2 linked regions of the Chelatococcus sp. HY11 genome follow. The protein of the gene in region 1 interacts with the protein of each later gene in a pairwise test. Links are inferred from orthologs where the notes say so. Each region holds a gene or a part of one and is shown on either strand. Other genes may lie near its edges. The genes, in order: rho and hfq.

Region 1 (10,754 bases):
CCATCACCTGCGGCGGTACGGGGACGCCCGGCACGAGGGGGATGTTGGCTGTCTTGATACCGCGATTCGCCAGATAAATGCTGGTCGGGGTTTTTGACGTTCGGCTGACGCCGAGCAGCACTACGTCCGCCGCATCGACATCATCCGCCATCTGCCCATCGTCATGCATAAGCGTGAAATTCATCGCCTCGATGCGCCGGAAATAATCGGCATTCAGCGTATGCTGGGCGCCTGGGCGCGCCTGCGATGCCATGCCCAGATAGGACTCGAACAGCCGCTGGACGGGATCGAGGACGTGGAGGCAGGGAGAACTCGCCGCCGCGCAGGCCGCTTCCAACATCGCAGCGAGATCCGGCTCCACCAGGGTGTAAAGGACGATACCCGGAGCGACATCGATCTCCGCGATGACCCGCTCCAGCTGCGCCTTGGATCGCACCAAGGGATAGACATGCTCGATCGCCGAGATCCCCTCGTATTGGGCGGCTGCGGCACGGCTGACCGCGATGAGGGTCTCACCGGTCGAATCGGATACGAGATGAATATGGAAGTAGCTGCGACTCAAGGGTTTTTCCCGATCTTCCTGCGCCGGACGAAGCGGACGGCCGCCACGCCAGGCCATCTGACAGCCAAGTGGATGAAGCGTTGACGGCTGTGGAGAACTCCAGCCCGCACCAAGGACCGCCGCCACACTGTGGCTTGAGTAGCCCGAGCGATCAACAGCGAGCTTCCTATGGACGGATTCCACCGGGGTTGGATCCCGTCAACGGGGATAGTCCCGACTCAATCACGCCGCAATCGTTAACAAACGATGAAGATTAACGGTTTGTTAAGATATGCGGCGGCTCTTCCGCCCGTTCATCCATCCCCCACCCTGGCGAGCAATCTGGGGACGGCTTGTGGACGGCCTTGGCGCATGTGTCATGCCCTGACCAGTAGAAACAACAGAATCTAGACTCTAAAATAAGATTAGATTTGAAGAGAGAGATGGTGTGACCAGCGTCCTGCAAGCCTCCCAAAGCCAGCACTCCCCTATCCTCCGGACGCTCTCCGGGGAAACGATGACCCCTCCTCCTCTCTGGATGATGCGCCAGGCCGGGCGTTATCTCCCGGAATATCGCGCTCTGCGCGCGGAAGCCGGATCGTTTCTCGACCTCTGCTACACCCCCAGCCTCGCCACCGAGGTCACTCTTCAGCCCATCCGTCGGTTCGGCTTCGACGCCGCCATCCTGTTCAGTGATATCCTGGTCGTGCCGCACGCGCTCGGGCAGGATCTGTGGTTCGTCGAGGGCGAGGGACCACGGCTCAAGCCGGTCGCGACGACGAAGGACCTTGCGGCGCTGCGCGAAGACCTCGATCCTGAGAAGGTTGGAGCGGTCCTTGAGACCGTCTCACGGGTGAGAGCCGCATTGCCGCGCGAGACGGCCCTGCTTGGTTTCTGTGGGGCACCGTGGACGGTCGCGACCTATATGGTTGCCGGCAGAGGGACGCCAGACCAGGCGCCGGCGCTTGATCTCGCCGCGCGGGATCCCGTGCTCTTCAGGGCGATCATCGACCGCCTGGTCGCGCAGTCGACGCGTTATCTGGTTAGCCAGCTCCAGGCGGGCGCGGACGCGGTCCAGATCTTCGACAGTTGGGCCGGCGCGCTCATCAGTGACGAAGCGCTCTACCGCCGGTGGTGCCTGGAGCCGATCGCGCGGATCGTCGACGGCGTCCGCGCCGAGGTTCCCGGGGCGCGGATCATTGGCTTTCCGAAGGGCAGCGGACCTTTCTATCCGCTTTTTGCTGGCGAGAGCGGGGTCGATGCGGTGGGATTGGACCAGGGTCTGGGATTGGACCAGGCTCGCGCCGTTCAGGCTATTCGGCCGGTGCAGGGCAACCTCAGCCCAGAAGTTCTTCTGTCAGGCGGCACAGCGCTTGACCGGGCTATCGATTTGATCCTGGAGGCGCTCGGCGGGCGTCCCCATATCTTCAACCTTGGCCATGGCATTCTGCCGCAGACCCCGATTCCGCATGTTGAAAGGCTCGTCAAGCGGGTGCGCGGCGGGTTAGGTTGATCCCATGTATGAATGGATCAAAGCCTTCCACGTCATCTCCGTTATCGCCTGGATGGCGGGCATGCTCTATTTGCCCCGTCTCTTTGTCTACCACGCGGAGGCGCCCGTGGGTTCCGACCGCTCCGAGACCTTCAAGGTCATGGAGCGGCGCCTTTTGAAGGCGATCATCAATCCCGCCATGATCGCGACGTGGATTTCCGGCCTCTACATAGCCTATAGCGGGGGCTGGTTCTCATCCGGCTGGCTTCACGGGAAGCTGCTTCTGGTTGTTCTTTTGTCTGGCATTCACGGTTTTTTTGCTGGCGAACAGCGCAGGCTCGCGGGCGACATTCGCAAGCATAAGGCGCGATTCTATCGTATTGTGAACGAGATACCGACCCTTCTGATGATCGGGATTGTGATACTGGTTGTCGTCAAACCTTTTTGAAGCCTTGACGGTGGGGCTTGAGAGCCACTTCAAAAACGGATATGGAATTCCCATCCTTCCTTGAAACAGGTTGGCGGATGCCGTGGGTTTCTACCACGCGACGCCTCTTCCGGTAGCTTGTTATTCCTAGCCGCTGCCCTTCTGCCTGTTAGTTCCCCTTCTTACCGTGGCCAGCCTTCCCCAGGCATGCCCCTTACATTTTGAGAGAGTCTCCATGCGGGAGATCAAGCTTCAGGACCTCAAGTCCAAGACGCCAACCGAGCTTTTGACTTCAGCCGAGGAGCTCGAGGTCGAAAACGCCAGCATCATGCGCAAACAGGAATTGATGTTTGCGATTTTGAAGCAGCTGGCTGCGCGTGAAATCGAAATCATCGGCGAAGGCGTCGTCGAGGTCCTTCAGGACGGATTCGGATTTCTCCGGTCGTCCGATTCCAACTACCTGCCGGGGCCGGACGATATCTACATTTCGCCCTCGCAAATCCGCCGTTTCGGCCTTCGCACCGGTGACACGGTCGAGGGCCCTATCCGTGGTCCGAAGGAAGGCGAGCGCTATTTCGCGCTGCTCAAGGTCAACACGATCAATTTCGAGGATCCGGAGAAGATCCGGCACAAGGTTCACTTCGACAACCTGACGCCGCTCTATCCCGACGAGAGGTTGCGTCTCGAGCTCGAGGATCCGACCAAGAAGGACTACTCGGCCCGGATCATCGACATTGTCTCGCCGATCGGCAAAGGCCAGCGCGCCCTCATCGTGGCGCCGCCGCGTACCGGCAAGACGGTCCTTCTGCAGAATATCGCCCAGTCGATCACCACGAATCATCCCGAGTGCTACCTCATCGTCCTGCTCATCGACGAGCGGCCTGAGGAAGTCACCGACATGCAGCGCTCGGTGAAGGGCGAGGTGATTTCCTCCACCTTCGACGAGCCGGCCGCACGCCACGTGCAGGTGGCCGAGATGGTCATCGAGAAGGCGAAGCGCCTGGTCGAGCATGGCCGTGACGTGGTCATCCTGCTCGATTCCATCACCCGACTCGGTCGCGCCTACAACACGGTCGTGCCGTCTTCAGGCAAGGTGTTGACCGGCGGTGTGGATGCGAACGCCTTGCAGCGGCCGAAGCGCTTTTTCGGTGCGGCTCGCAATATCGAGGAAGGCGGTTCGCTGACCATTATCGCGACCGCGCTGATCGATACCGGCAGCCGCATGGACGAAGTGATCTTCGAGGAGTTCAAGGGCACGGGTAACTCGGAAATCATTCTCGACCGCAAGGTTTCCGACAAGCGCGTCTTCCCGGCGCTGGACATTACCCGTTCCGGCACGCGCAAGGAGGAACTGCTTACGCCGGCGGACATCCTCAAGAAGACCTATGTGCTCCGGCGGATTCTCAATCCGATGGGTACGGTCGATGCCATCGAGTTCCTGCTCGACAAGCTGCGGCAGACCAAGTCCAACGGCGAATTCTTCGATTCGATGAATACCTGAGGATCGAAAGGCTGCCGGGGATCAAGGCCGCCGCTTCGATCGGTTGCCCCCGACCCCTCCATTCAAAAAAACCGCCGGGGTTTTGCTCCGGCGGTTTTTTGTGCCCTGTGCGCTGCCGATCCCACGCTCCGGCCGGCAGCACAAACCCTCTGGCGGAAAGCCGGCTCGACACTTGCGAACTTGCCACGGGGGACCTCGGTCTATCCCGGAACGGGGCAAAGGCGCAGTCAAAGCGGGAATTCTGGCATGGTTATCAATTTGACACCGACAAGTGGTGTTTCGTTTCGGGACTACCTGACGTTGGGGAGTTCCTATTCCGTCGCCTACGGGTATGGCGGCAACGATACGATCGAGAGCACCGCACGGGGGGGTTTCAATCTCGCCATGGGCGGCAAGGGCGAGGACGGCTATATCGTAAGCGGTGACATGATCATCTCGGATAGTGGCGGAGATGATTATGTGACGATGCGGGGCATCTCGTGGTCGTCATCGACGAGCCACATCGCGACGATCGATAATCGCCATCTCGTTCTCTGGGATACCGCCAGTGATACGTCGGTCATCGTTCTCGACTGGCTTGATCCGGGCCGACAGGTCGAGCTCTACCATTTCAATGACGTCAGTCTGAGCTGGGGCGAAATCGCCTATTACCTGCCCGAAAAAGGAAGCTACATCGGTGACATTCCCTGGGAAGGATTGGGTGGCCTCGGTCTCAGTGGTTTCCTGTCCAATGATGCCAACGACACCATCAATTTCCATCGCGAGCAGGAAGTCTTCGGTTCCAACAAGGCGGATGCCGAAGGCGTCGGACGTCTTTATGAGGCTGGCCTCGGCCGCAAGGCCGATATTGCGGGCCTCAACTTCTGGTATGACCTGCAGGCGAGCGGCGTCCCGGAGACGGACATCGCGGGCTCGCTTCTGAAAAGCGCCGAATTCACGAAGGCCTACGGAAACGCGTACACCATGACCAACGCTGATTTGGTCGAGGTGATGTATGAGAACGTACTTGGCCGGGCCAGTGACAGCGCCGGGGCAGCTTTCTGGATCAGCCAGCTGCAGAACGGATTCAGTCGCGAGAACCTTCTTATCGCTTTCGCCGATAGTCCCGAGAACGTGAGCCAGAGCGACTATCTGCACTCGCTCGCCTGGAACGCGTCTACCAGTGATTGGTACTTTGCCTGAGGATTTCGCACCGCGCGACTCTCTCGCTGACCGCGTGTCGCGCGGCCGTTGAGCCGGGAAGCCGGCTCCTCCTCACCACCCCGCGACTGCAAATTGCCGCGGGGTTTTTGCAAACTAGTCCGTCTTATCCGAAGATGGGCTTAGCAATTCTACCAGTACGACTGGATCGCTGATCGGTAGGGAACAGGCCTGCCCCCGGCATATGAAGGCACTTCCCCGCCCAGCTCTCTCGGATTGCGCCCTCACCGGGTGCCCAGCGGCAAGGGCATGGACATCTCGCAACTCCATGATTGTCCGATTCGGATATGGAACGGACCTGGCCGCCGCGAGCAGCGCCTCTCTTTCGGATCCCGCGACGACGATAGCCGCGCCATGGATATGAAAATCCAGGCCGTTCAGGATCGACGCGTGATTTAAGGGTGCTACCTTGGCATGGCCAGCGAGCATCGACAGTTCCTCGCCGGCGCCTTCGAAAGGTGCGAGTGCCGCCAGTCTGGCCAAGGCTTCCGCGTACAGGCCGTTGGCATTCGGCGTCGCTTCATCCATCGTCGGTCGTGGGCGCACGACAAGATCATCAGCGCTGTCGGCAACCAGGAAGAGCAAACCCGATTCGTCAGCGTAACGATCTTTTAACGCTGTTCGCCAACGCACGGCATCGTCCAGATAGTGCGGGCCTCCCGTCGCCTCATAAAGCGTTAGAGCCGCCAGCATCAATGCGGCGTGATCGGTGGCGAAACCGGGGAAAAGCAGACGGCCATCCCGCCAGCTATGGCCCAGAAGACCGTCCCGCACCATCGATTCGTTTATGAAACGATACGCGCCCTGGGCGGTTTCTATCCAGTCCGGGCGGTCGAGAAGTAATCCCGCGCGGACGAGCCCGACGATCACCAATCCGTTCCAGTCGGCGAGGATCTTGTCGTCCCGAGCGGGCTGCGGACGTCGGCTTCGATAGTCCAGAACACGCTCCCTGAGACCTTCCAGCTTGGTCATCTGTCGGGGGTCAGGGACAAAGTCGTTCTGGCGGTTGAGGATGGTATGGCCTTCCCAATTGCCTCCGGGCGTCACGCCGTAGACGGCCTTGAACAGGGCGGCGTCTGACCCCAGGATCGCATCGATTTCGGGTTCGGTCCAAACATAGGCCTTGCCTTCCTCTCCCTCCGAATCCGCATCGAGGCTTGCCGCGAAGGCACCGCCTGGCATGCGCATCTCACGCTCAAGCCAGCTGACGATGCCCTCGGCCGCCTCCTTGAAGACGGTATGACCCGTCTGGGAGGCTGCTAGGGCGAAGAGAGGCAGCAGCTGGGCATTGTCGTAGAGCATCTTCTCGAAATGCGGCACGAGCCATCGATCATCGACAGAGTAGCGCGCGAAGCCGCCGCCGAGGTGATCATGGATGCCCCCGCGAGCCATCTGTTCCAGCGAGAACTGAAACAAGGCTTCCGCTTCCGCATCGCCTTGCGCTTGAGACCAGCGCCACAGGAATTCGAGAAGCATGGGGTTGGGAAACTTCGGGGCGCCTTTCAAGCCGCCGCTGACCGGATCGAAAGCGCGCTTGAGTGCCGACCCCACCTCTCCGAGCCACTGCCCACCAAAGGAGGCGTCGGGGCTCGCGGCGACCGTCGCGCGCAAATTCTGCAACAGGGCATTCCGGTTATGGGCGATCCGTACCGGCTCCTCCCGGACAAGCCGGGCTACCTCTTTGAGAACGGACACAAACGCGGGGCGCCCGAACTGGGCTGTCTTTGGGAAGTAGGTCCCGCCCCAGAATGGCTCAGCCTCGGGCGTTAGGAACATGGTGAGCGGCCAGCCCCCCTGTTCTCCCAACATGTGAAGGGCCTGCATATAGATCTGGTCGACGTCCGGACGCTCCTCGCGATCCACCTTGATATTGACGAAGAGTTCGTTCATCACGGCGGCGGTCGCCGCGTCTTCGAAGCTCTCGTGCGCCATGACGTGGCACCAGTGGCAAGCCGCGTATCCGACCGACAGCAGAATCGGCTTGCCCAGACGCCTCGCTTCGGCAAGCGCTTGCGATCCCCAAGGCCACCAATCGACGGGGTTGTCACTATGCTGCAGGAGATAGGGACTTGTCTGGTCACCCAGGCGGTTCATATCAACGCTCCGTCCTCACTCGGTGTCATTGTCGCATGATTTGCCGATCAAACTAGGCCTCGCCGTCGTAATCCTGAAGGGCTGACTTCGTTCCGTGATGACCAATATGGCTCCGACCCATCATGAAAACGCCGGGGGGCGGGAAACGATCGTTGCGCTCGCGACCGGGCAGGTTCGTTCCGCCGTGGCGATCCTGCGCTTGTCGGGCCCCGGAAGCCGATTCGCTCTCGAAACGATCGCCGGTGGCTGCCCAGATCCCCGCCGGGCTTCCCTTCGCTCGCTGCGCGCGCCAGGGACCGGCGAGGTTCTCGATCACGCGCTTGTCTTCTGGTTCCCAGGGCCCGCGAGTTTCAGCGGCGAAGACATGGCGGAGTTTCACCTCCACGGCGGTACGGCGGTCATCAAGGCCGTCATGGCAGCCCTGCTGGACATACCGCGTTGTCGGCTCGCCGAGCCGGGCGAGTTCTCGCGCCGCGCCTTTCTCGCCGGGCGTCTCGATCTGAGCGAGGCGGAGGGCATCGCGGATCTTGTGGACGCGGAGACTGAGTTGCAGCGTCGGCAGGCCTTGCGTCAAATGGACGGTGCCCTTTCCGCCGTCACAATGGGCTGGCGGGACCGGTTAGCGGACTGCCTGGCCGAGGTCGAGGCTGAACTTGATTTCTCGGACGAAGGGGATGTGCCCGACAATTTGGTTGACGGGGTAGGGCCACGTGTGGCGCAGGTTCGTGCAGAGATCGCCGCGGCGATCTCGGATGGCCGTCGGGGCGAACGGCTGCGTGAGGGCTTCACCGTGGTCATCGCGGGCGCACCGAACGCCGGCAAGTCCACGTTGTTCAATCGTCTGCTTCAGAGAGAGGCGGCGATCGTTACCCCTGTTCCGGGTACGACCAGGGATGTATTGGAAGCAGCGCTCGATATCGATGGGCTGCCCGTAATGCTCGTCGACACGGCTGGGCTCCGCTCAACCGAGGACCTGATTGAGACGGAGGGGATTCGACGGGCCCTCGTCCGCGCCGAGCGGGCTGACCTGGTGCTTGCGCTCGAGGCCCTCGATTCGCCCCCGCAACCATCCGAATGGCAAGCGCCTACGTTACGGGTATGGACGAAACGTGATCTGCGGGAAGCGCCGGTCGGCTTTGATGGCCTTGCGATTTCATCGACAAGAGATCAAGGGATCGCACAGTTGTTGCACGTGATCGCTGATCGTGCGCGCGAGGCGCTGGGAAACGGCTCAGCGCTTGTGACCCGTGAACGCCATCGTAATGCGCTCACAGCCGCGCTCTCGGCTCTCGAAAGAGGTTTGGAGCCCGCCAAACCACCCGAGCTTTTCGCGGAAGACTTGCGGCTTGCTCTACGCGGCCTTGGTCGCGTAACAGGGCATGTCGGGGTGGAGGAGATTCTCGACCGAGTCTTTTCGTCATTCTGCATCGGGAAGTAGGGCACCGCTTCGCGCTGTTTCACGTGAAACGCATTTCGCGTACAAGCGTCATGACGCTCTGGGATCGCACGGAGATCCAAATGTTGACCAAGTTTGATGTCGTTGTGGTGGGCGGTGGTCATGCCGGGACTGAGGCTGCGTCCGCCTCCGCGCGTCTTGGCGCGCGAACCGTTCTGGTCACGCATAGCCAAGCGACCATCGGCGCGATGTCATGCAATCCGGCGATCGGTGGCCTTGGCAAGGGTCATCTCGTGCGCGAGATCGATGCCCTGGATGGGGTCATGGCTCGCGCGGCCGACGTGGCTGGAATACAGTTCCGGGTTCTCAACCGCCGCAAGGGACCGGCCGTGCGTGGCCCGCGGGCTCAAGCGGATCGGAAGCTCTATGCCCGCGCCGTGCAGGAAGCCTTGGCAGCGACCCCGAACCTGTCGCTTCTGGAAGCTGAAGTCGATTCCATTATCTTCTCGGACAATTGCGTGTCCGGCGTGCAACTCGGCGATGGGCGCCGCCTGGCCTGTGGCGCTATCGTTATTACGACTGGCACATTCCTGCGCGGGTTGATCCATATCGGAGAGTTCAGGCAGGCAGGCGGACGCTATGGGGAGCCACCCGTGAATGGCCTTTCGGCCAGCTTGATGAGCCTCGGGCTTTCGCTCGGGAGGTTGAAGACAGGGACCCCGGCCCGCCTGGACGGCCGGACGATCGATTGGTCTGCTGTGGAGATGCAGGCCGGCGATGATCCGCCAGAACCTTTCTCGACGCTGACCAACCGGATCGTAACGCCGCAAATCGCGTGTGGCATTACCCGGACGACCGAGGCGACCCACGCGGTCATCCGGCAAAACATCCACCGGTCGGCGATGTACTCCGGTTCAATTACCGGTAGAGGCCCCCGTTACTGTCCTTCGGTGGAAGACAAGATTACCCGCTTCGGCGATCGGGATGGCCACCAGATCTTTCTGGAGCCGGAAGGGCTGGATGATCCCACAGTCTATCCGAATGGCATTTCTACGTCCCTGCCTGAGGATGTACAGCGTGCCTTCATTGCCACAATACCCGGGTTGGAGAAGGCTACCATTCTCCGGCCTGGCTATGCGATCGAGTATGACTATGTCGATCCGCGCAATCTGAGGGCGACTTTGGAGGTCAAGACCTGCGGCGGTCTTTTCTTGGCGGGTCAGATCAATGGTACGACCGGCTACGAGGAGGCTGGCGCTCAAGGATTGGTCGCCGGTCTCAACGCCGCGCGCCTCGCGGGAAAGCAGCCTGGGATCATCTTCGATCGCGCCGAGAGCTATATGGGCGTTATGGTGGATGACCTCGTAACGCAAGGCGTGAGTGAGCCATACCGGATGTTCACGTCCCGATCGGAATATCGGTTGTCGCTCCGTTCCGATAATGCGGATGAGCGCCTGACGCCTCGGGGCCTGGCAATCGGCTGCGTCGGAAGCGAACGGGCGGAAAGCTTCCGTTTGTCTCAGGAGGCGCTAGCCAACCTTCGTAGTCAGCTAACGTCACTAGCCCTCACGCCCAACGAAGCTGACAAGTTTGGTCTGTCGCTCAATCGTGACGGGCAGCGGCGCTCGGCCTTCCAGCTGCTCTCTTATCCGGGCATCGATATGCGGAGGCTTGCCGGAATATGGCCCGAACTCGCATCGACGCCCGACCGCCTTGCCGCGCGTGTGGAAGCCGACGCGACCTATGCCGTCTATACCGAGCGTCAAGCGGTGGATATCGCTACCTATCGCGCGGATGAATCCGTTAAACTTCCTCCCGTTGATTTCCTCACCATGCCTGGGTTGTCCAACGAAATTCGCCAGAAACTTGCGCAGGTACAGCCCGCTACGCTCGGACAAGCCGCCCGTATTGAAGGCATGACACCCGCCGCGATGACGATCCTGGCCGCTATCGCCCTGGGGAAGGTGAATCGATTCGCTACCGTTACATAAAGCAGTTGTTTCACATGAAACATTCCCGATGCTATAGCTTGATGATCGATTCTTTTCCGCAACGATTCGGCATTTAGGTCCATGGCTTCAGGGGTTCAAAAAGGTGATTTGG
Region 2 (10,798 bases), 2.3 Mb from region 1 along the record:
GGGTGAATATACGACCGTCGGCGGCCGCACGCCGATCAAGACCAATGTTCGCATCATCGCGGCCACCAACAAGGACCTGCGGATTTCCATCCAGCAGGGCATTTTCCGCGAGGACCTGTTCTTTCGGCTCAATGTGGTGCCGCTGCGCCTTCCCCCGCTCCGCGAGAGGGCGGAAGATGTGCCGGATCTCATCCGCCATTTCTTCACGCTGGTGGCGCGCGAGGGTTTGCCTCACAAGCAGATCGACCTCGATGCGATGGACCGCCTGAAGCGCTATCGCTGGCCCGGCAATGTGCGCGAGCTCGAAAATCTTGTCCGGCGGCTGGCCGCGCTCTACCCTCAGGACACCATCACCGGCCCGATTATCGACGCCGAACTAGAGCCCTCCACCAGCAGTTCGCCGGAAGGGAGCGAGGCCCGGGAGGACGAGCAACTCGCCACGTCAGTCGAACGGCACCTCAATCGCTATTTTGGCGGATTCAAGGATGCGCTGCCGCCCCCCGGTCTCTACCACCGCATCCTGCGCGAGATCGAGGGGCCGTTGATCGGCATGGCATTGGCGGCGACGCGCGGAAACCAGATCAGAGCCGCCGAACTCCTGGGGCTCAATCGTAATACCCTGCGCAAGAAGATCCGGGATCTCGATCTATCGGTGGTGCGTACCCCGGCACGCTAAAGGCAGCTTCAAAGCAGCCGACGCGGCGATCAGAACCACCGCCGATGGGGCAGGGGGCCGCGCATCATGATCGTCGCGTTCGCCAGACAGCAGGTTAAGCTGCCCCTGTTGCATCGAAGCCATGTGATTTATCTGCACATGGCCTCGCCACAATTGCACGACGAGCCCTTTGACCAGCGCAATCTCGCATCTGATAGATTTATGTAACAAATGTCTACAACGTACTGGATTTAATAAGAAAATATCAAACTCATAGGCGCAATCCGATTGTCAATCGGCTCCCTTTTGCCTGTGGCGCCGACCCAGCGCTGCCTTGGGAATGTCGCAATTCGACAACAGTGTTGTAGCTCCGCATCATTGTCCGGTGCTATTCAACCGATTCGATCATAGCGAAACGGCGGGCCATTATTTCGTGAGCTTATCGGCGGATCTTCCCAAGGAACGCAAATCCCGCGTATCCGGCATATTAGGAACGGTCGCGGTCACGCTGGCGTTGATCTCGGCGCTTGTGACCTTCGTCGTGCTCGCCGGCATGACGCCGATCCTGCCGACGCATATCGTTGTCGTCTGGGCGCTGTTCATCAACGGCATCCTCGTCCTGCTCCTCGTCTCGGTCATCCTGTGGGAGACATACAGCCTGTTCAGGGCGAGGCGGGAGGGGGCGGCGGCGGCAGGCCTTCATGTCCGCATCGTCTCGCTGTTCAGCCTGGTGGCCGCGCTTCCGGCCATTCTTGTCGCGATCGTGGCTTCGATCACGCTTGAACGCGGTCTCGACCCCTGGTTCACCAGTTCACTCAAGGGGCTCATCACCAATACGGTCGAGATCGCGCATGCTTATCGTGATAGCCAATGCCGCAACATGGTGCGCGAAACGGAATTGATGGCCGCCGACCTCAATCGCGCCAAGGTGCTGTTCAACGCAGACCGCAAGCTTTTCCACGACTTCATGTTGTCGCGCTCGGTCTTCCTCGGGTTCCCCTCGGCCATGCTCGTCAGCGAGGACGGCAAGGTGCTGGAGCGCATCGAGCAGAAGTCGCTCGAAAATCTTTCGCCGCCGTCGGACGAGGATATCAAGGACGCCAATACCACCGATCCGGTCTGCCTCATTCCGCAGTCTGGCAACCTGTTCCGTTCGCTCATCAAGCTGGATTGGCCGGAGCCCACACTTCTTTATGTAGCGCGAACTGTCGATCCGCGTGCCGTCGAGTTCCCGGCCGCCGCGCAGACAGGTGTCGCCTATTATCAAGCTCTCGAGGAAAAGAAGCTCGGCATCCAGATCGCCTTCGCATCGATGTTCGCGCTGGTCGCGCTCATCGTGCTTTTGTCGGCGGTGTGGTTCGGCTTGAGCTTCGCCAACCGGCTCGTCATGCCCGTCCGCCGGCTGATACACGCGACGGACCAGGTCGCAAGCGGCAATTTCTACGTGCAGGTGCCGATCCGGCGCGCGGAGGGCGATCTCGCGCATCTTGGCGCGACGTTCAACAAGATGACGAGCGAACTCAGGCAGCAGCACGATGGTCTGGTCGCGGCGAGCGATGTGATCGACAAGCGACGGCGCTTCAACGAAGCGGTGCTCGCCGGTGTATCCGCCGGCGTCATCGGCACGGATGCGGCGGGCATGATCACGATCGTCAACCCGTCGGCGGAAGCGATCCTGCAGGCGGATGGCAGCTCGGTCATCGGAAAGCCCATCGTCGAGGCCCTGCCCGAAGTGGCCCCCCTCCTCGACGAGGTGCTCGCTGGCCGGCAGAGACAGTTGATCCAGGGGCAGATGGCCCTGAATCGTGACGGTCGCGAGCGCATGCTCAACGTACGCGTGACCAGCGAACAGGCGGTGGGACAGGACAAGGGCTTTGTCGTCACGCTCGACGACATAACGGACCTCGTCTCCGCCCAGCGGACATCAGCCTGGGCCGACGTTGCCCGGCGCATCGCCCATGAGATCAAGAACCCGCTCACGCCGATCCAGCTGTCGGCCGAGCGCATCCGTCGCAAATACGGCAAGGTTATCGTCGAGGATCGCGCGATCTTCGACCAATGCGTCGCCACGATCGTCCGCCAGGTCGACGACATCAAGCGCATGGTCGATGAGTTCTCCTCCTTCGCGCGGATGCCGAAGCCGAACCACGCGATGGACGATGTTGTCGATACGGTGCGCCAGGTCGTCTTCCTGATGCGCGTGGGTACGCCCGATATCACCTTCAACGAAAAACTGCCGGAGGAGGGGATCACCGCCTATTTCGACCGCCGGCTGATTTCCCAGGCCGTCACCAACATCGTGAAGAACGCGACCGAGGCGGTGATGGCGGTCGATGGCAATACGCGCGGCGTCGGGCAGATCGACATCAATGTGCGCGAACAGGACGGCATCATCACGATCGATGTCAGTGACAACGGCAAGGGTTTTCCAAAGGAGCACAGGCAGCGATTGCTTGAGCCTTACATGACGACCCGCGAGGGCGGCACGGGCCTCGGCCTCGCCATCGTGGGCAAAATTCTCGAGGACCACGGCGGCGGCATCGAGTTGCTCGACCATCCCGGCGTTAGCGCCGGGGGGCCGGGCGCGCGTGTCCGCATGTGGTTCCCCAAGTCCGGTATTTCCGGGTCTGGCAGTGGTGGCGTTGCGTCAACGGACAGCAAGGACGACATCAAACAAAGGGCAATTGGATGAGCGCCGACATCCTCATCGTCGACGACGAAGCGGATATTCGTGAACTCGTAGGCGGCATACTCGATGACGAGGGCCATAGGACGCGGACGGCTGGTGGTTCGGATGAAGCCTTGGCCGCGATAGAATCCCGCCGGCCGCAGCTGGTCTTCCTCGATATCTGGCTGCAAGGCAGCCGTCTCGACGGTCTCCAGGTGCTGGACGTCATCAAGGAGCAGAATCCGGAAGTGCCGGTCGTCATGATCTCCGGGCATGGCAATATCGAAACCGCGGTCTCGGCCATCAAGCGCGGCGCGTATGATTTCATTGAGAAGCCGTTCAAGGCTGATCGCCTGGTTCTGGTGGCTGAGCGCGCGCTGGAGGCCTCTCGCCTGAAGCGGGAGGTGCGCGAACTCAGGACGCGATCCGGGCAGACCAGCCGAATGGTAGGCCGATCCCCGATCATCAACCAGCTGCGGCAGACCATTGAGCGCGTCGGTCCGACCAATGCACGCGTGCTGATCAGCGGCCCGTCCGGCTCCGGCAAGGAGCTCGCGGCTCGCACGCTGCATATGAACTCGCAACGAGCCAATGGCCCGTTCATCGTCATCAATGCGGCGGCGATCACGCCCGACACGATGGAGAGCGAACTTTTTGGTGTCGAGGCGACCGACGGTCGTGGCCGGCGCATCGGCGCGCTGGAGGAGGCCCACGGCGGTACGCTTTACATCGACGAAGTCGGTGACATGCCCCGGGAAACGCAGAACCGCATCCTGCGCGTGCTGGTGGACCAGAACTTCCAGCGGGTAGGGGGCACCACGCGCGTTCACGTCGACGTGCGCATCATCTCATCCACGAGCCGCGATCTCACCCAGGAAATAGCCGAGGGCCATTTCCGGGAGGATCTCTTCCACCGGCTGGGTGTCGTGCCGATCCGGATTCCGTCTGTGGCCGAGAGGCGGGAGGACGTACCCGAACTTATCAGCTTCTTCATGGAGCAGATTTCGGTTGCCACCGGACTCGCCAAGCGTGTCATCGCCGACGACGCCATGGCGGTGCTTCAATCGCACGATTGGCCGGGCAATGTGCGCCAACTGCGTAACAATGTGGAACGGTTGATGATATTGACCGGCGGCGATCCCGATGCGGCGATTTCCGCCGATCTCTTGCCCGCCGAAATCGGGACGCTTGTGCCGACCACGCCTGCTGGCAGCGGTGGAGAGAAGCTGATGAGTTTGTCGTTGCGGGACGCGCGCGAGATCTTTGAGCGTGAATATCTCGTGGCGCAGATCAACCGCTTCTCGGGCAATATCTCGCGGACTGCGGAATTTATCGGTATGGAGCGCTCTGCCCTACACAGGAAGTTGAAGTCGCTCGGCATCGGCTCCTGAGAGCTCACGTCCGCGCCGCGCACCCGTGCACAAGCCCGGACCGATGCTGGCGCGACAGCCAGAATCGCATCGGCGCGGCAAGAGATACTTGCGTTTGAAGCGTTTCTCCCTTTGTAATGCGATTCTCGGTCTATGAGCGTCCCGCGCCAGCGCAGCCTTCCGGCAGCAAAGGCAAAGGCAACAACAGAAGCCGTGTAAGCGAACAAGGACCGACGAGCACGGCGCAAGAAGAAGGTTTAACAAGATGGCGGGCGAACGCGCGCAAAACCTGCAGGACACTTTTCTCAACCACCTTCGCAAGAATAAGGTCCCGCTGACGATTTTCCTGGTCAACGGCGTCAAGCTTCAGGGTGTTGTGACTTGGTTCGACAACTTTTGTGTATTGCTGCGCCGCGATGGGCACTCGCAGCTGGTCTATAAGCACGCTATATCGACGATCATGCCTGGACATCCGATCCAGCTGTTCGAGCCGACAGACGATATGGGGTCAGAAAAGGTCTGAATGACTCAACCCGATAAGCGTAAGGACGCGTTTCAACCGTCGCCGCCTTCCCCTGTTGATCAAGAAGGCAAGAATACCCGCGTTCTCGTGATCGGGCCCTACCTGACACGCAGCACATCCGAGCGCAGTGGCGAGAACACGGCGCGGGATGCGGCTGCGCGGCTCGATGAAGCCGTAGGTCTGGCGCGGGCGATCGATGTGACGATCGTCCGTGCGATCCAGCTAAGCCTCGCCAATGTCCGCCCCGCGACCTATCTCGGCTCGGGCAAGGTGGAGGAGCTGGCCGGCACCGTAAAAGCCGATGAGATCGATCTCGTCATCATGGATTGCGCTCTCTCCCCGGTGCAGCAGCGCAATCTCGAGCGGGCGCTTGGCGCCAAGGTCATCGACCGGACGGGGCTCATCCTCGACATCTTCGGCAAGCGGGCACGCACGCGCGAGGGCTCGCTCCAGGTGGAACTCGCTCATCTCACCTACCAGAAGAGCCGCCTTGTCCGCTCATGGACCCATCTTGAACGGCAGCGCGGCGGATTCGGCTTTCTCGGAGGCCCTGGAGAGACGCAGATTGAGACGGATCGCCGGCTCATCCAGGAGCGGATGAGCCGCATCGAGCGTGACCTCGAACATGTCAAGCGGACGCGCGCTCTGCACCGAGAGAGCCGGCGCCGCGTGCCTTATCCCATCATCGCTCTGGTCGGTTACACCAATGCCGGCAAGTCGACCCTGTTCAATCGCTTGTCTGCGGCCAAGGTCATGGCCGAGGACCTGCTTTTCGCGACCCTCGACCCGACAGCCCGCGCGATTGAGCTGCCCCACGGCTCGAAAGCCATCCTTTCGGATACGGTCGGCTTCATTTCCGATCTTCCGACCATGCTGGTCGCGGCCTTCCGGGCTACGCTGGAAGACGTGATCGAGGCGGACGTGCTGCTGCATGTCCGGGATGTGTCCCATGGCGACACCGAGGCCCAGGCGAGCGATGTGGAGACCATCCTTCGCGAACTCGGCATTGACCCAAGCAATGGTCAACGGCTGATCGAAGTGTGGAATAAGGCCGATCTCCTCGCGCCGGATGAACGCGCCAAGCTGGACAATCTCGCGTCACGCAGGCCGACCGAACTTCGGCCGGTCCTGGTCTCGGCCGTCAGCGGGGAGGGGATGGATACCCTGTTGTCCGCCATCGAAGCCAGGCTGGCGCATGGCCGCGCGATCTATCATGTCGTCTTGGAGCCAGAGGCCGGAGATGTTCTGAACTGGCTCTATGAGGAGGCTGAAATTCTGGACCGGCGTTCGGACGAAGATGGCCGTGTCCTGTTGGCTGTCCGCATCGCGGAGGCAAAAGAGCCCCGTTTGCTGAGGCGTTGTCCGGGAGCAAAGCGGATCCGGTAAGGCCCTCTTAGTCGGAGCTCGCAGATTTCTCGTCGCGCTTGGCCTCCTGCCAGAGATCTTCCATCTCGTCGAGGCTAGCTTCCTTGGTGGTCCGCCCCGTGGAAGCGAGCTGCCGTTCAATGTAAGCGAATCGACGCTCGAACTTGGCATTTGTCAGAGCAAGCGCGACTTCGGCATCTCCGCCGGCATGGCGCGCCAAATTGACGGCCGCGAATATCAAATCGCCGATTTCCTCGACCACCGCTGATGGGTCGGCCATGCCTAAGGCTGCGTCGATCTCGTCTAGTTCCTCGCGGAGCTTCGCCACCACCTCGCGCGCTTCCAACCAATCGAACCCCACACCGGCGGCTTTACGCTGGAGCTTATCGGCGCGGGTAAGGGCAGGGAGTGTCCTCGCTATGCCATCCAGGAGCCCCGCCCGACCTTCGTCGGCTAGTCCGCGTTCCTCACGCCGGCGGCGGCGCTCGATCTTTTCCTCAGCCTTGATGCGATCCCAAAGCGTCTTGACCTCATCCGGTGATAAATCTCGTGCCGAACCGAAGACATGCGGATGCCGCCTGATAAGCTTGCCGGTGATGGCCTCGACCACGTCCCCGAACGCAAACTCGCCAGCCTCCTCGGCCATGCGCGCGTGAAACACGACCTGCAGGAGGACATCGCCCAACTCTTCCTGGAGATCGTCCATATCGCCGCGCTCGATGGCATCGGCTACCTCATAAGCCTCTTCAATCGTGTAAGGCGCAATCGTCGCAAAGTTCTGATCAAGATCCCACGGGCATCCGCTGCCGGGCGTTCGCAGCGCGGCCATGATCGCAAGGAGCTGGTCGATATCCCGAGAGGCCTTCATCCGATCTCCACAACAGTTCTGCGGGCTAGGCAAGCCATGTGACACCGGACATTGGCTCTCCAAGCCATGGCTCACAATCAGGCCAGACTGTGGGAGTTGGATCACGGGAAGGCAGACGTTTCAAGACATGATCGTCGGTCAATGCGTTGCGCAAAGCTCAAGCCCCAATTTCGCATAAGGCGCATTATGGAACTCAAGGGCTTCGGCTTTGTTCTCTCCCATGCCTGTGTCATCTCAACCGTCGAACACCTCCCGCAGGCTGTGGAACCAGCGCGGCCGAACGACGTTTGTATAATAACAGCAAAACATATGGGAGACGAAAGTGGATCACACAGCTGAAACAACGAACCTGATCGGCTCCGATAAAGTCTCGGGAACCGAGGTATATAATGGTTCGGGAGAACATCTTGGCGAGATATCAAGTGTGATGATCGACAAGGTGAGCGGCAAGGTGGCCTACGCTGTTATGTCCTTTGGTGGTTTTCTTGGCATTGGTGAGCAATACCATCCGCTACCATGGTCAACATTGACGTATGATACCGCCAAGGGCGGCTACGTGGTGAATTTAAGCCGCGAACAGCTTGAAGGCGCACCACATTATGAGGCGCGCGACACCCCGGATTGGGGAGATCGTTCCTACGAACGTCGCCTTCACGACTACTACGGCGTGAACCCATATTGGGGAATATAATCGCCCATAACTGTCCGTGCCCATAATTGTCCATAACAGACGTGGCCGCCGCTCATTCTGGAGCGGCGGCCTTTTTATGTCAGTCGAGTGCATGAAGGCAACACCGCCGCCGATCGCAAATTCCAAAATTAAAGGCCTTCAAAGCCTCATCCGCTTCGAGGGCCTTTTTTGCTGGCAACGATTGTCCCATGAGGGCGACAGCATATTGCGAGGAGGTGCCCTGCCCCTCTGACAAGGCATCTTTAAGGATGCGACTGTCTGCTGCGGCCGATTCGTGGATCGCTGAAAAGACTGACAACCGTGGGATCCGGCGACACTGTGGCGCCGTCGTCCTCAAGCCAAGCTCGCGAAAAGCGGCCCCAGAAGAAAGGGAACCGGCAATCTAGCGCGGGAGCGAAATCGACCTCATCGCTTTTCTCCTGGAAAAAAGAAAGGAGATCATTGCGAGACCGGATACGCTCTGCAGTCGCGGCGAAAGGCTCTAAGCGATGTAAAATATTGATTATCTTATCCACGGGCGGGCGAAACTCAGACATGATCTCACGGAGATCCACTCTCAGCGCTGCGAGAGCATAATCGGTGTCAGAGGTCGACCTGATGCCGTGATGCATGTAAGCGTCTCCTCTCGCCGTATCTCAGCGGAGAGCCAAGATACTCCAATATCTATAGGGATAACGCATTTGCAGCATCTGTGTTCCGGATGCAGCCACATAATCGAGCGAACTATGCCCAAATGTTGAATGAAGGCAGGGCGGGCTGTCAAGTTTGGGAGATGCTATACGCAAGCGAACAGGCCGGTATGCGCGTAGAACCGCTGACCTCATATAGCACGTCATTCCATTGAAAATTCATTATACGGGGCGCAGGGCTGCAAGATGGGCGCAAACGCCTTATATCCGCCGTCCTCATCGAGGGCGACGGCGGCGCTGCCGCCAGGAACGGCCAAGCTGCCAAATTTCACCGTCTTGAATGAAGGCGTAGTTCGGGTGCTCACAAGGCAGTGATTGAGGGCGTCCTGCCCCAAATGCGCATGGAATCCCGAAGCACCAAGGGAGCTTGCACCGCAAGCGGAAGCAGCGCGGACTCAGCGCACGCTGGGATCTGACCCGAAAAGGGCAAAGATGATGGTGGGCGGTAACGGGCTCGAACCGCTGACATTCTCGGTGTAAGCGAGATGCTCTACCAACTGAGCTAACCGCCCTCAATCCGTGGACAGGTGTCGGATATCACGGAGAAGGTTCAGTCTCGTACCTCAATGGGACGAAACTGAAGTGATTTAACGGAGAGCCATCCGGCGAGGCAAGTCTTTTTGAGCTGCCCGACCGCACGGCTCGTCCGTCGATGTCCCAAAGGGAGCACACAGGCCCCCAGCCCCTTAAAAGTCACACCACACCTCCAGAGCCCGCCCGGAAGCAGGTGGATCAGCGAGGTGGATGGCTGATTGTCGGCCTACGGACGCAGGAAGGGCGCCGAGACGATTCCCGGCCGGGACTAGCCTCAAACATGGCCGTCCCCCTCCCCCGCGAGCTTGTCCGGCCATTCTTGGCCGCGACAAATCTCACTTGCCGTTGACGGCTTCCTTGAGGCCAGCGCCGGCCTTGAACTTGGGCGTCTTCGACGCCGGAACCTTGATGGTCTCACCGGTGCGTGGGTTGCGAGCGGTGCCTGCCGCGCGATCAGCGACAGCGAAGGTGCCGAAGCCGACCAGCTTCACCTCATCGCCGGCCTTGAGAGCGGCGGTGATGGCGTCGATGGCAGCGTCCAGAGCCTCCGTGGCCTGAACTTTCGTAAGGTTGGCCTTCTCGGCCACGGCCGAAACAAGATCACCTTTGTTCATCTCAAACCTCCTGGCCTGCCCTAGGCAGGCGCTTCGTTTGTCCTGCGCGCTGCGCGAGACACGCGTTCATGCCGAAAAGCAGCGCGCGTGTCTCCCCGATGGCCTAGAATTCCAAGGAAATCAACGTGTCTGACGCGCAAAAGCAAAAAAAGCCCCCTGACCGGGTGGCCAGGGGGCACTTTTCAACAGCATCCGTTACTTGTTTGCAGCACTTCAGTGGGCCACGAGGGCGTTCGACTCACCGTCGGAAGCAGCCTTGCGGGCCTTGTCTTCCGTCGGCTCATCCCACGTGATCGGCTCCGGCTGCCGCACCAGAGCCTCCTTGAGGACCTGCTCCATGCGGGAGACGGGAACGATCTCCAGGCCGCTGCGCACGCTCTCGGGGAGGTCCGCCAGATCTTTGGCGTTCTCCTCGGGAATGAGCACCTTGGTGACACCGCCACGCAGTGCCGCGAGCAGCTTCTCCTTGAGACCGCCGATAGGCAGGACCCGGCCACGTAGGGTGACCTCGCCCGTCATCGCCACGTCACGGCGCACAGGAATGCCTGTGAGCGTCGAGACAATAGCCGTCGCCATGGCGATACCGGCAGACGGACCATCCTTCGGCGTCGCCCCTTCCGGCACGTGCACGTGGATGTCGCGGCGCTCGAAGAGCGGCGGCTCGATGCCGAAATCGAGGGCCCGCGAACGGACATAGGATGCCGCCGCAGAGATCGATTCCTTCATCACCTCACGCAGGTTGCCCGTCACCGTCATCTTGCCCTTGCCGGGCATCATGATGCCTTCGATGGTGAGCAACTCACCGCCGACTTCGGTCCAGG

What was found.
Region 2: the proteins of rho (region 1) and hfq interact in binary tests that used the Escherichia coli proteins (3 or more experiments, as listed by UniProt). The link is inferred for Chelatococcus sp. HY11 from one-to-one orthologs.

The regions. Positions count from the first base shown.
Region 1 is NZ_JAHBRX010000001.1:3,399,654-3,410,407, forward strand. What follows is about bases 1,885-4,828. They hold rho (transcription termination factor Rho), read left to right. Parts: upstream 1,885-2,695; coding sequence 2,696-3,961; downstream 3,962-4,828. Other genes in these bases: hemE (uroporphyrinogen decarboxylase), read left to right, coding at 1,885-2,054; hemJ (protoporphyrinogen oxidase HemJ), read left to right, coding at 2,059-2,481; KIO74_RS15515 (DUF4214 domain-containing protein), read left to right, coding at 4,208-4,828. Also shown: KIO74_RS15495 (pyruvate, water dikinase regulatory protein), read right to left, coding at 1-562; more of hemE, read left to right, coding at 1,002-1,884; more of KIO74_RS15515, read left to right, coding at 4,829-5,143; KIO74_RS15520 (thioredoxin domain-containing protein), read right to left, coding at 5,258-7,255; tRNA uridine-5-carboxymethylaminomethyl(34) synthesis GTPase MnmE, read left to right, coding at 7,362-8,693; tRNA uridine-5-carboxymethylaminomethyl(34) synthesis enzyme MnmG, read left to right, coding at 8,774-10,642; 16S rRNA (guanine(527)-N(7))-methyltransferase RsmG, read left to right, coding at 10,724-10,754. UniProt on the Escherichia coli protein: Facilitates transcription termination by a mechanism that involves Rho binding to the nascent RNA, activation of Rho's RNA-dependent ATPase activity, and release of the mRNA from the DNA template.
Region 2 is NZ_JAHBRX010000001.1:1,057,356-1,068,153, reverse strand. Bases 3,600-6,587 are described here. They hold hfq (RNA chaperone Hfq), read left to right. Parts: upstream 3,600-4,958; coding sequence 4,959-5,216; downstream 5,217-6,587. Other genes in these bases: hflX (GTPase HflX), read left to right, coding at 5,217-6,587; ntrX (nitrogen assimilation response regulator NtrX), read left to right, coding at 3,600-4,714. In the rest of the region: ntrC (nitrogen regulation protein NR(I)), read left to right, coding at 1-676; KIO74_RS05065 (sensor histidine kinase NtrY-like), read left to right, coding at 1,089-3,347; more of ntrX, read left to right, coding at 3,344-3,599; more of hflX, read left to right, coding at 6,588-6,602; mazG (nucleoside triphosphate pyrophosphohydrolase), read right to left, coding at 6,610-7,449; KIO74_RS05040 (PRC-barrel domain-containing protein), read left to right, coding at 7,772-8,140; KIO74_RS05035 (hypothetical protein), read right to left, coding at 8,383-8,751; KIO74_RS05025 (HU family DNA-binding protein), read right to left, coding at 9,699-9,977; lon (endopeptidase La), read right to left, coding at 10,191-10,798. UniProt on the Escherichia coli protein: RNA chaperone that binds small regulatory RNA (sRNAs) and mRNAs to facilitate mRNA translational regulation in response to envelope stress, environmental stress and changes in metabolite concentrations.